DNA from 4 places in the Spongiibacter sp. genome. Region 3 is predicted to be linked to each of the others. Evidence: predicted binding sites of a transcription regulator. Region 3 holds the regulator's gene; each other region holds the start of a gene.
What was found. The regulator sigma-54, encoded in region 3, starts transcription at its own class of promoters, with help from an activator protein. The targets are predictions, from matches to a motif close to TGGCACANNNNTTGCNNT.

Region 1: a site for sigma-54 is predicted at 1,633-1,650, ahead of AC5DB9_RS03800 (ammonium transporter). Genes of this name have one in related genera too.
Region 2: a site for sigma-54 is predicted at 1,638-1,655, ahead of AC5DB9_RS07020 (amidase family protein). Genes of this name have one in related genera too.
Region 4: a site for sigma-54 is predicted at 1,622-1,639, ahead of galU (UTP--glucose-1-phosphate uridylyltransferase GalU). Genes of this name have one in related genera too.

Annotation. Positions count from the first base shown of each region.
Region 1 is NZ_CFHTQA010000005.1:107,662-110,759, forward strand. It holds gene AC5DB9_RS03790 (TrmH family RNA methyltransferase) at 1-587, opposite strand, end outside; gene AC5DB9_RS03795 (helix-turn-helix domain-containing protein) at 584-1,498, opposite strand; gene AC5DB9_RS03800 (ammonium transporter) at 1,885-3,098, shown strand, end outside.
Region 2 is NZ_CFHTQA010000013.1:36,411-39,508, forward strand. It holds gene AC5DB9_RS07020 (amidase family protein) at 1-1,509, opposite strand, end outside; gene AC5DB9_RS07025 (MBL fold metallo-hydrolase) at 1,740-2,384, shown strand; gene moaC (cyclic pyranopterin monophosphate synthase MoaC) at 2,389-2,898, shown strand; gene moaD (molybdopterin converting factor subunit 1) at 2,895-3,098, shown strand, end outside.
Region 3 is NZ_CFHTQA010000003.1:122,972-126,069, forward strand. It holds gene lptB (LPS export ABC transporter ATP-binding protein) at 1-708, shown strand, start outside; gene AC5DB9_RS02425 (RNA polymerase factor sigma-54) at 841-2,322, shown strand; gene hpf (ribosome hibernation-promoting factor, HPF/YfiA family) at 2,399-2,686, shown strand; gene ptsN (PTS IIA-like nitrogen regulatory protein PtsN) at 2,720-3,098, shown strand, end outside.
Region 4 is NZ_CFHTQA010000019.1:50,833-53,930, forward strand. It holds gene AC5DB9_RS09125 (phosphohexomutase domain-containing protein) at 1-654, opposite strand, end outside; gene galU (UTP--glucose-1-phosphate uridylyltransferase GalU) at 662-1,498, opposite strand; gene fabA (bifunctional 3-hydroxydecanoyl-ACP dehydratase/trans-2-decenoyl-ACP isomerase) at 1,721-2,245, shown strand; gene fabB (beta-ketoacyl-ACP synthase I) at 2,304-3,098, shown strand, end outside.

The DNA.
Region 1 (3,098 bases), on a different contig from region 3:
AGCACTTCAGCGCCATCCTCTTGCAAGCGGCGGAGTTCGGGTAGCAGGCGGTCGCAGTGGTAGAGCGGGCAGTTAAATACGGCACCGGCGCTGGCCTTGATGACCAGCGGTGACAGGCTGGTGCCACCCTTGCGGGGCACAATCAGGCCGTCGATGCCACTGGCCGCCACTGAGCGGATAATCATGCCGAGATTCTGCGGATTACTCACGCCATCTAAGGCGATGTAGCAGGGTGACCCTTGCTGCAAGGTTTCGGCGGTGATTGCGGTGGTCGGATGGTAGTCTGCCAGCTCCAAATCGGCGGCAACCCCCTGGTCCTGTTTGCCATTCTTGGAGATTCTCGACAATGCCTTGCGGTCGTGCCAGGCGAGCTGAACCCCTTTCTTTTCTGCCAGTGCAAGAATTTCTGCAACAATACCGTCTTTGCGGTTGCTGTCGGCCAAGTGGAGTTTGTACACCCTGAGGCGCGGATTCTGTAGTGCCTCGAGGACGGGTTTACGTCCGTAAATAGTCAGAAGTTGCTGGAAAAACTGCTTTTTCTCAAGGTATTGCTGGCGATCGTCGCTCATTGCCTGTGGGGTGCTCATTCAGCGTGGTGGCCGGGAAAGCCCAGTGTTGCCCGGGCAGCCTCAGTAATCCGCTCTGCGGCATGCTGCAGGCGTTGCGCAACGGCAAGTATATCCTCGGCGCTAATGGGGTTGCTAATGCTGCCCGCTGAAATAACGAGCTCTGGCTCCTCGCCGTCGCCAAATACCGGGACAGCGATATTGGCGACGTGGTACCGCCGACCTTTTTCTATGCGGTCCAAGTGGTAATTGCTTTCGCAGAGCTGTTCCCGATAGCGGCGAGCATGATCTGCCACTTCCTCAAGGCTCCAGTTTTCCTTGGGCTTGGCCAGTTCCTGTTCAAAGCGCCGCTCCGCATCACTAATCAGCGTTACCTCAAAGCCCCGCGCTCGAATGCCAATCACGGAAATGCGCAGTCGCTTATCCAGCTCCTCGTCCCACTCTCCGAGATGGGCCTGTGCTGCATGCAGCCATTGGTTGAGCTTGCCGGCGGATGACCAAGCAATAAAGCAGGCGCCCAGGGGGGCAATGGCCGGTAACCTCAGTCCTTGCTGGTAAGGGAAGTGTAGTGGTTGAGGGATGCCGTAGTTGGCCAGCAAGACCAGTTGTTCTCCACTGCGCCCCAATACGCCACAGCCCAATTTCAGTTCCCGTCCGAGGGCTTCCAGTTCAGGTCTTGCGAATTCCAGTACCGGGAACTGTGCGAATGCGGCAATGCCTGCCGCCGCAATGCTTGGACCGAGGCGGTAGGCCTTGCTGCGGGGGTCCTGGGCGAGAAAACCGTATCGGGCCATGGTGCTGAGGATGGCGTGACATGTGGCTTTGTTCAGCCCCAGTATCCGCGTTAGCTCGGTGAGGCCAAAGGCTTTACTGGGGTGGCTCATGAACAAGTCCATAATCGCCAGCACACGAGCAGTGGGTTTTGAAAACACGGGAAGGGGCCCTTTTGGTTAACGGATCTGTCGCTATTTTACGGAATATTCAGGCTGAGGCACGTGCAGTTTTCGTTTGATCTTGGTGCGCTGCATTCTGCAGAGAAATAAAATGGTGCATAAATCATTTGTGTTGGCCTGTAATTTGCTTTGTTTCGGTGCGAAATGATGGGTTGCGTGCGTTGTTATTGCGCAATGCTCATCCTGCTTTCATGAGTTGAATTTATAACATCATGAAAATAAAGAAAAAAATTATCCCGTTAAGTGCGCCTTATCAGGGCCTCCGGGGAATTGGGCAAGGGGCCATTTATTCTTTGGATGCTTTATTGTGGTGCATGGTAATAAAAAGGTGCGATTTTACTGCACATGCGTTTTAGGAGAACCGGATGAGAACACCGCTTTCACGATTTACGCCCGCTTTTGTAGCGTTTTTTTGTGCGCTGGCTGCAGGGCCGAGCCATGCCGATAGCCTGAGTGGCGCGAATACCGCATGGATTCTGACCTCGACGGCCCTGGTATTGTTTATGACGCTGCCTGGGCTGGCGCTGTTTTACGGTGGCCTGGTTCGAAGTAAGAATATTCTCAGCGTGCTGATGCAATGTTTCAGTATTACCTGTGTGGCCTCGCTGCTCTGGTTTGCCGTCGCCTATAGTATGGCCTTCAGTGAAGGCAATGGCTTTGTTGGCGGGCTGAGTAAAGCGCTGTTGGCGGGCATCGGCGAGGACACTCTCAGTGGCGACATTCCCGAGACGGTGTTTGTCATGTTCCAGATGACCTTTGCGATTATTACCCCGGCGCTGATCGTCGGCGGTTTTGCGGAACGCATTCGCTTTTCCGCCGTGATGATGTTTTCGGCGCTTTGGTTGCTGGCGGTTTACGCCCCGGTTACTCACTGGGTCTGGGGCGGCGGTTGGCTGGGGCAGATGGGCTTGCTCGATTTTGCCGGTGGCACTGTTGTCCATATTACCGCAGGTGTTGCGGCACTGGTTGCCGCTATGGTGCTTGGGCCGCGTAATGGCTTCGGCCAAATGGCCTTGCCACCGCACAATCTAACCATGACCTTCACCGGGGCTGGCATGCTGTGGGTTGGCTGGTTTGGTTTCAATGCCGGCAGTGCACTGGCCGCCAACGGGGATGCAGGCATGGCCATGCTGGTTACCCACCTCTCGGCAGCCACTGGCTGTTTGACCTGGTCGTTTATTGAATGGCTGCGCTTTGGCAAGCCCAGCGCACTGGGCGCTGTCACCGGAATGGTGGCGGGGCTTGGCACCATCACACCCGCGTCGGGCTATGTGGGGCCAGCAGGTGCGGTCGTGATCGGTCTTAGTGCGGGCATCGTCTGCTTCTATTGTACCCTTTGGCTCAAGCAGGTCCTGAAAATTGATGATTCGCTGGATGTCTTTCCGGTACACGGTGTTGGCGGTATTCTCGGTACTTTCCTGGCGGGGATTTTTGCCAGCGCGGAGCTTGGCGTATTCAGCGGTCAGGGTCTGGCAGACGGCGTCAGCATCGCTCAGCAGTTGAAAGTGCAGTTGATTGGTATTGGCGCCACGCTGGCCTATACGGCAATTATCAGCTTTATCTTGTTTAAACTGGTGGA
Region 2 (3,098 bases), on a different contig from region 3:
CTGTGTGGTCGATCCGAAGTCACAGGTGCGCCCTCCTGTGGGGCCGGGGCTCAGAATCAGTGCATCAAGGCGTACTGGATTACCGTCATTGTCGAAGACCTGTGCACCGTTTTCATCCAGCAGTGTGTCCATTTGCTGGGTGGTGTATTCGCGCATGGCGATAATGTTGGCAAGTTCTTCTTCCGTCGGTGCCCGGTTCAGGTCGTCGACGGCGACGTTAGCCAATAGCGGTGCAGTTCGTAAACCGACGCGTCCTGTTTCGATAATTCCGTCCAGTCCTTCACAGATATCACGACCGTGAGCGACGTCGCCGCCAGCCAGCGCAACGGCGAGGCTGCTGACGCAGGCGCGGGGGCTGTTGCCGCCCTCAGCCTCAAAGGTGACGAAGTATTCGTTCATATCGTAGTGGCGGGAGCCAGCGCCCTTGCTTTCAAACCCCGGCAGGTAAACGTCGTACACCGTGGCGCCCAGGGCTTCCATGGTACTGAGTGCCTCGGCGATCAGTGCGCCCTGAGCGTCGGTGCCAGCGGCCTCGCTGTTATCGCCAAGCTGACGAACGATGCCGATGTTTTTGCCTTGCAAGCCGTGCTGTCCGCGATCGAGGAAGTCGGTGTAGCTGTCGGGCCGTAACTCCGAGGGAAACGCGAGGGTTTTGGGGTCTCGGAAATCCACGCCGGCCATGGCGTCGAGCATCAAGGCAGCGTCACTGACGGTCCGGGTCATCGGGCCACCGGTGTCGCGCTGATGGCTGAGCGGAAAGATGCCGTGTTGAGAGATAACGCCGAGGCTGGGGCGAATACCCACCAGGCCATTGACGGAGGAGGGGTGGCGGATGGACTGGCAGGTATCACTGCCGGTGCCGCCCAGCGCAAAGTTGGCGGCAATGGCTGCCCCGGTTCCCGACGAGGAACCCGCCGGGCTCTGGGAGGTGTTGTAGGGGTTGGAAACCTGAATGCCGCGATTGGAAAAGCCGGTGGTCCAGAAGGCGAATTCATCCTGGTTGGCTTTGCCGAGAATGAGTCCGCCGGCCTTGCGCAAGCCTGCTACGGAATTCGCATCCACACCGGCCTGATGCCCGAGCATACTGTAGGAGCCCTGGGTGCTGGGGTAATCGTAGGTGTCGTAGTTATCTTTCAGCAGAATCGGCATGCAGTGGATCGGCCGGTCGCCAATACCACCGTCGCGGGCGTAGAGGGCATCCAGCGCCTTGGCCTGTTCGATCGCCAGCGGATTAATCGCCAATACACTGCGAATGGCCAGGCCGCCACTGGGTTGCGGGGTTTTATCGTAGGCAAAGATGCGCTGGATATAGAGGTTTGCCAGCGCTTCACAGTTGAGAGGCTCTCCATTGTCTTGCAGTAATTCGCCGCGAAATGCGGCATGGATATCGGCGACAGTCGCTTCTTCCAGCGAAAAGACGCCCGGCTCTATCGCCGTGTCATTGTCGCTGTTGGAAGAGGATGAGCCGCCACAGGCGGCGAGCATCAGGGTGAGTGCAGGTAAAAGCATCGCAGACCGTCGCCGGCGCGATAGGGGCATAGTGTGGCGCATGGGGGTGACCTCATCGTCGGGTAGTGCAAATCCCTGGCGGTGGACAACATCACTGTTTTCGCAATGACGCATTGCGTATTTTGTGTGAAGCAATCGCTGTGCCAGTGCTTCCCGGCGCTGGCGGCCCCTATGAAGTTCTGGCCTGACTGCTTATCATTGGCAGCCTGAATTGAGAGGGTGGAAACAGCATGAAGTGTGCATTGGTGCCAGTAACGGCCTACCAGCAAAACTGTTCGGTGCTGCTTTGCGAAGAAACCGGCAAAGCCGCAGTGGTCGATCCCGGTGGGGATATTGAACGTATTGAGGGCGCCTTAGCGCAGCTCGGCGGAGAGCTGGAGGTCATTCTGCTGACTCATGGCCATATGGACCACTGTGCTGCGGCGGATGTTCTTCGTCAGAAATACGGTGTGAAGATTATTGGCCCGCAAAAGGAAGATGCGTTCTGGATCGACAAGCTGCCGGAATGGTGCCAGATGTCTGGTTTCCCCCATGCCGATGCCTTTACCCCGGACCGTTGGCTTGAGGATGGCGACACAGTGAGCTTCGGTGCTCAAACGATGTCGGTACTGCATTGTCCCGGCCACACACCGGGGCACGTGGTGTTTTATCACGCGCCCAGCAAACTGGCGCTGGTGGGTGACGTGCTGTTCCAGGGCTCTATCGGCCGCACTGATTTTCCGCGCGGCGACTACGATACGCTGATTACCTCTATTCGCGAAAAACTCTGGCCGTTGGGTGACGACATTACCTTCGTACCGGGACATGGCCCAACCTCCACGTTTGGCGCCGAGCGACAGAGCAATCCCTTTGTTGCTGACAGCCGCTATGGATGAAGCGATGAGCGAGAAGCGTTTTACGCACTTTGATGCGCAGGGTCAGGCCAGCATGGTCGATGTGACCGATAAAGCGGTCACCCAGCGCATTGCCGAGGCAGCGGGCAGTGTAGTGATGCAGCCCGAAACCCTGGCCATGGTCGCCCGCGGTGATCATAAGAAAGGCGATGTGCTTGGCGTAGCGCGGCTGGCAGGCATTCAGGGCGCCAAAAAGTGCAGCGATCTGATCCCGCTTTGTCACCCGCTGATGCTGTCATCAGTGAAGCTGGAATTTGCTATCGATGAGCAGGCCAGTGCCGTGCATATTCGCAGTCGCTGCAAGCTTGCCGCCCAGACCGGCGTGGAAATGGAAGCCTTGACGGCCGTATCGGTAGCGGCGCTCACCATCTATGACATGTGCAAAGCGGTGGACAAGGGCATGCGCATCGACAACATCCGCCTGCTCAGCAAGAGCGGTGGCCGCTCCGGTGACTGGCAGGCCCAGGAGAAGAATCAGGAGCAGGGCGGCTCATGATTACGCTGCTGTTTTTCGCCAAGTTGCGGGAAGACGTGGGTACGGCGTCCTTGGAGCTGGAATTCAACGGCAGCGTTGCGGAATTAAAGGCGCTGCTTGGCGAACGCGGGCCGGAATGGGCGGAGGCGCTGTCTCGAGAAAATCTGCGCTGCGCGGTGAATCAGGCGGTGGCATCTGAACAGCAGACGATCGTCGCCGGA
Region 3 (3,098 bases):
AGCCATCTCGCCAAAGCCTATAAAGGGCGAGAGGTGATCAAGGATGTGTCACTGAGCATCAACAGCGGCGAAATAGTCGGCCTGCTGGGCCCCAACGGCGCGGGCAAAACCACGTGTTTCTACATGATTGTCGGCATCGTCAACGCCGACAGGGGCCGCATAGAGCTGGATGGCAAAGATCTGACATCGCTGTCAATTCAAGGCCGAGCCCGCCACGGTGTTGGCTACCTGCCCCAGGAAGCGTCGATCTTTCGCAAACTCAGCGTCGCCGACAACATCATGGCGATTCTGGAAACCCGCAGCGACCTCAACCGTCGCCAGCGAAAAGAAAAGCTCGACGCCCTGCTGCAGGAATTCCACATTACCCACATCCGTAAATCGCCCGGCATGGCGCTGTCCGGCGGCGAGCGCCGACGCGTCGAAATCGCTCGCGCGCTGGCGACAGAGCCGAGTTTTATTTTGCTCGACGAGCCCTTTGCCGGCGTCGACCCCATCTCGGTTAACGACATACAGCACATTATTCGACACCTTCAGGCCCGCGGAATCGGCGTGTTAATCACCGATCACAATGTACGAGAAACCCTCGATATCTGCGAAAAAGCCTACATCGTCGGCGAAGGTCGTATTGTTGCCGAAGGCAACGCCGAATCCGTACTCAACAACCAGGTCGTCAGGGATATTTATCTTGGCGATAAGTTCACGTTGTGATAGGAAAAATCGGCACAGCAATTGCTTTATACGCCTATTGCAGCCGCTCTCCGGCAGGACTACACTGACCTTAAAGTGCCGCCAATCAGGCACAAATGTCTTCAGAATTTGGTGTAGTAGAAACCGCTGCCTATGAAACAATCGCTCCAGCTTAAAGTCGGTCAGCAGCTGACCATGACCCCCCAGCTGCAACAGGCGATTCGTTTATTGCAACTGTCCACCCTCGACCTTCAACAGGAAATCCAGTCTGCCTTGGACTCCAACCCGCTTCTGGAACTGGAGGAAGAAAACGACACCCCCGAGCAAGACAGCAACATCCAGTCAAAAAGCAGCGATACCAAAAACGACAGCAGCAGCAACGAAAACGAGCCCACCGCCAGCGACGCTGACAGCGAATGGGCCGAGCGCAGTGAAATACCCGAGGACCTGCCGGTAGACAGCCAATGGGATGACGTTTACCAAAGCTCCGGCCCGGCGAGCAGCGCTCCCAGCGGCGATGACGATTACAGCAATGACTACCGCCACGGCAGCTCAGATTCCCTGCAAGACCACCTTCGCTGGCAGCTCAACCTGAGTCGCCTGTCTGAAATCGATCAGTTCATTGCCGATGCCATCATCGACGCCATCGACGAAAAAGGCCGCCTGACCGTCACGCCTGAAGACTTGGTGGATGCCTTCGACAATGAAGACGTCGAAATCGAAGAAGTCCACGCCGTCCTTCACTTGATTCAGCAGTTCGACCCCCCCGGCGTCGGTGGCCGTGATTTACAGGAGTGTCTGCTTATCCAGTTGCGGCAGTTGCCCCGCGAGACGCTTTATCTGCAAGAGGCCATGCAGATTGTAGAGCAGCACATGGACCAGCTTGGCAACCGCGACTACAACCAGATTATGCGCCGCTGTCGCCTCAAGGAAGATCAGCTTCGGGATACACTGCTGCTGATCCAGTCCCTGAACCCCACGCCCGGCGATGCAATCAGTAGCGGCGATACCGAATACGTCGTCCCGGATGTCTTCGTCAGTAAAAAAGACGGCCGCTGGCTGGTGGAACTCAACCCGGATATTGCCCCGAAAATCCAAATCAACTCGCACTATGCGGCACTGGCCAAAAGCAGTACCAGCAGCGAAAAAGACTATATTCGCGACAACCTCCAGGAAGCGCGCTGGTTTATCAAAAGTCTGCAGAGCCGCAATGAAACCCTGATGAAAGTCGCCAGCAAAATCGTCGAGTATCAGCGAGGCTTTCTCGAATACGGCGACGAGGCGATGAAACCGCTGGTGTTGCATGACATTGCCGACGCCGTGGGCATGCACGAATCCACGATCTCGCGGGTCACCACCCAGAAGTACATGCATACACCGCGGGGCATTTACGAGCTGAAATACTTTTTCTCCAGCCACGTATCGACCGATACCGGCGGCGAGTGCTCATCGACCGCCATTCGCGCGCTGATCAAAAAGCTGATCGCCGCAGAAAATCCGCGGAAGCCACTCAGTGACAGCAAGATTACCGAACTGTTGGCCGAACAGGGTATCAAGGTCGCGCGGAGAACCATCGCCAAGTACCGAGAATCACTGGTCATTCCCCCCTCTAATGAGCGGAAGCGACTGGTATAGCTGGCTGCGTTAAATCGCGCAGCCCTGACCCTACGCCGGGAGGCGCAGGACGATCTGAGTGTAAAAGGAGCAAGATATGCAGATAACTGTCAGTGGTCACCACGTTGAAGTTACACCGGCACTGCGTGAATACGTCAATAACAAGCTTGCCAAACTGCAACGACATTTCGACAATATCACCAATACGGACGTTACGCTCTCAGTCGAGAAGCTGGTACAAAAAGCGGAAGCGACAGTGCATGTGGCAGGCGCGGACCTGTTCGCCACATGCGAATCGGAAGATATGTATGCTGCGATCGACAGCCTGACCGACAAGCTGGATCGCCAGTTGATCAAACACAAGGAAAAACACCTGGGCCGGTAAGCACCGGGCCGGTTTTTCCGGATACCTAATAATATGAGCCTTAATGCGATACTGAGCCAAGGACGTACCCACTGGGGTACGTCCGTAGGCAGTAAAAAACGTCTTCTTGAACAGATCTCGGTATTTGTCGCCGACGACAATAGCCAGTTCAGCGCTGACGATCTGTTCAACGAACTCCTTGCCCGAGAGCGACTGGGTAGCACGGGTATCGGTCACGGGGTTGCGATTCCCCACTGCCGAAGCCAGCAGTGTACGGCGATTACCGGCATTCTGCTGAAGCTCGCCGAGCCCATCGATTTCGAGGCCATCGACGATCAACCCGTCGACCTGGTGTTCGCACTCATTGTTCCTGCGGAAGCCCACGACGAGCACATCAAAGTGCTGGCCAGTCTAGCCAATGTGTTTAACGACG
Region 4 (3,098 bases), on a different contig from region 3:
TTCCACCAACAGGGGATTGGGAACACCATTAGGGAAATTGCCATCCGCCTCATGATGGACACGAATAAATTCGAAAGGCAGATGCGGCTCGAGCAAATCAACAACACGCCCCGCCCCGCCATTACCGGCGTTAACCACAATTTTCAGGGGCTTCAGCGACGACACATCCACATAGCCGAGCAAATGCTCAACGTAGGCCGCACTGGTATCCAACGCTTCCAGCTTACCGCGCTCAGCAGCCGGCGCCGCAAACGTATTGCGCTCGGCCAGTGCTTTGATATCCAGCAGACCCGTATCACCACTAATGGGCTTGGAGCCCTCGCGCACGAATTTCATGCCATTGTAGTCTTTGGGGTTGTGGCTCGCAGTAACAGCAATGCCGCCATCCATGTCGGCGTGGGACGTCGCGAAGTAAATTTCCTCGGTCCCGCAAAGGCCGATATCATAAACATCTACCCCCGCGTCACGCAGGCCGTCACTCAGCGCGCCTTTGATGGCTTCACTGCTAAGGCGAATATCGTGCCCCACTACGACCTTTTTCGGCTGAATCACCTCCGCGAAGGCGCGACCAATACGGTATGCAATGTCTTCATTTAACTGGTCGGGAATACGCCCACGCACGTCGTAGGCTTTAAAACAGCTTAATTCCTGCATAAGTACCTCAGCCCTGACCGTCTTCGTAAACATTCTCGTAAACGTAGTTAGTGGCCTCGATAAAGCCAGGCACACTGCCACAGTCAAAGCGGCGTCCGCGGAATTTGTAAGCCAGCACACAACCGTTCTGCGCCTGCGTCATCAGGGCATCGGTGAGCTGAATTTCTCCATTTTTACCGGGGGGCGTGTCACGAATAATGTCAAAAATATCCGGGGTCAGAATATAGCGACCAATCACCGCCAAATTACTCGGCGCATCTTCCGGCTTGGGCTTCTCAACCATGTCTTTCACTCGGAACAGACCATTCCCCATGTCATCGCCGGCAATGACACCGTACTTTTCGATGTTCTCCATCGGGACTTCCTGAATGGCGACAATGCTGCAGCGAAACTGGTTGTAGAGCTTCACCATTTGCGTCATGACACCGTCGTCGCCGGGGTTCACACACAAGTCGTCAGACAGGATTACGCCGAAGGCCTCGTTACCGACGAGACACTCGCCCGTCAAAATGGCATGCCCCAAGCCCTTCATCTCGCGCTGGCGGGTCATCATGAACGTGCCCTCACTCAACACCTTGCGGATGCTGGTCAGGTAGGACTCTTTGCTGGTGCCGGCAATCTGGTTTTCCAGTTCGAAGCTAATATCAAAATGGTCAGCAATTGCCCGTTTGCCACGCCCGGTTACCAACGCGATTTGGTTCAGCCCAGCTTCAATAGATTCTTCAACCCCGTACTGCACCAACGGCTTGTTCACGATCGGCAGCATTTCTTTGGGCATTGATTTTGTAGCTGGCAAGAAGCGGGTGCCATAGCCGGCAACCGGGAAGAGGCATTTTCTAATCATAGTCAATCCTGTTGTTGTGATAAGCGACTCAATCCATAGTGAGTCCCACGCGTGAATTCTCCCAGCACAACTGGGAATGCGCAATCGCCGCACAGTCTAATGTGCGCGGCTTACCAATTTGTGACAGCAATCTTTGGGCCAATGTTGACATTTTTGTGTGCTCGAACGGGCCTTATGCTACTATGCGCGCAACTGTTTTCTCACTGAAAAGTCTTATTTCTCATGTCTCTTACCCATAAAAACAGCTTTACCAAAGAAGAACTCATCGACTGCGGACACGGCCGCCTTTTCGGCCCCGGCAACCCGCGACTGCCCGTCGACAACATGCTGATGCTAGACCGCATCACCCATATCAGCGGCGAGGGCGGCGAGTACGGCAAGGGTCAACTGGTGGCCGAACTGGATATCCATCCGGACCTCTGGTTCTTCGACTGCCACTTTATCGATGACCCCGTTATGCCCGGCTGCCTCGGCCTGGATGCCATGTGGCAGCTGGTCGGTTTTTTTCTCGGCTGGCGTGGCAATGGCGGCAAGGGGCGCGCACTCGGCGCGGGTGAAATCAAGTTCACCGGACAAATTCTTCCGGATACCAAGCTGGTCACTTACACTTTGAACTTTAAGCGCCTGATCGAGCGTAAGCTGGTCATGGGTATCGCCGATGGCGAAGTCGCTGTCGACGGCAAAGTGATCTACACCGCCAAGGATCTGCGGGTTGGCCTGTTCAAGGACGACGCCAACTTCGCCTGAGTCGCAGGCCGCAGTACAACACTCATAGAACTGAACACAGGACAATAACGAGGTAAACATGAAACGTGTTGTTGTAACCGGGATGGGTATCGTCTCCAGTATCGGCAATGATATCAGCCAGGCCCTCTCGTCACTGCAAAACGGCAGCTCCGGTATTCGCGCCAACGAGACCTATAAGGAAATGGGCTTTCGCAGCCAGATCTCTGGCTCGATTCGCGACCTGGACCTGAAAGAGCATATCGACCGCAAACAACTGCGCTTTATGGGCGACGCGGCAGCCTTCGCCTATGTCGCCATGCAAGAAGCCATTAATGATGCCGGGCTGGAAGAGAAAGACCTCGATAATGAGCGCACCGGCATTATCGCTGGCAGCGGCGGCGCCTCATCGGCCAACCTGATTGAATCCGCCGATATCGTCCGCGAACGCGGCGTAAAACGCGTCGGCCCCTACCGTGTTACCCAAACCATGGGCAGTACCGTTTCCGCCTGCTTGGCAACACCGTTCAAGATCAAAGGGGTCAACTACTCGATTTCTTCCGCCTGCGCCACCAGCGCACACTGTATCGGCAATGCCGCTGAGCTGATCCAGCTTGGCAAGCAAGACATTATCTTCGCCGGGGGTGGCGAAGAGGAACACTGGACACTGAGCTGCCTGTTCGACGCCATGGGCGCCCTGTCGACCAAGTACAATGACTCGCCGGAACAAGCCTCCCGGCCCTACGACGCCAATCGCGATGGTTTTGTCATCGCCGGCGGTGCGGGCATGGTCGTTCTGGAAGAGCTGGAACACGCCAAGGCCCGCGGTGCAAAAATTTACGGCGAACTGGTCGGCTACGGCGCCACCTCAGACGGC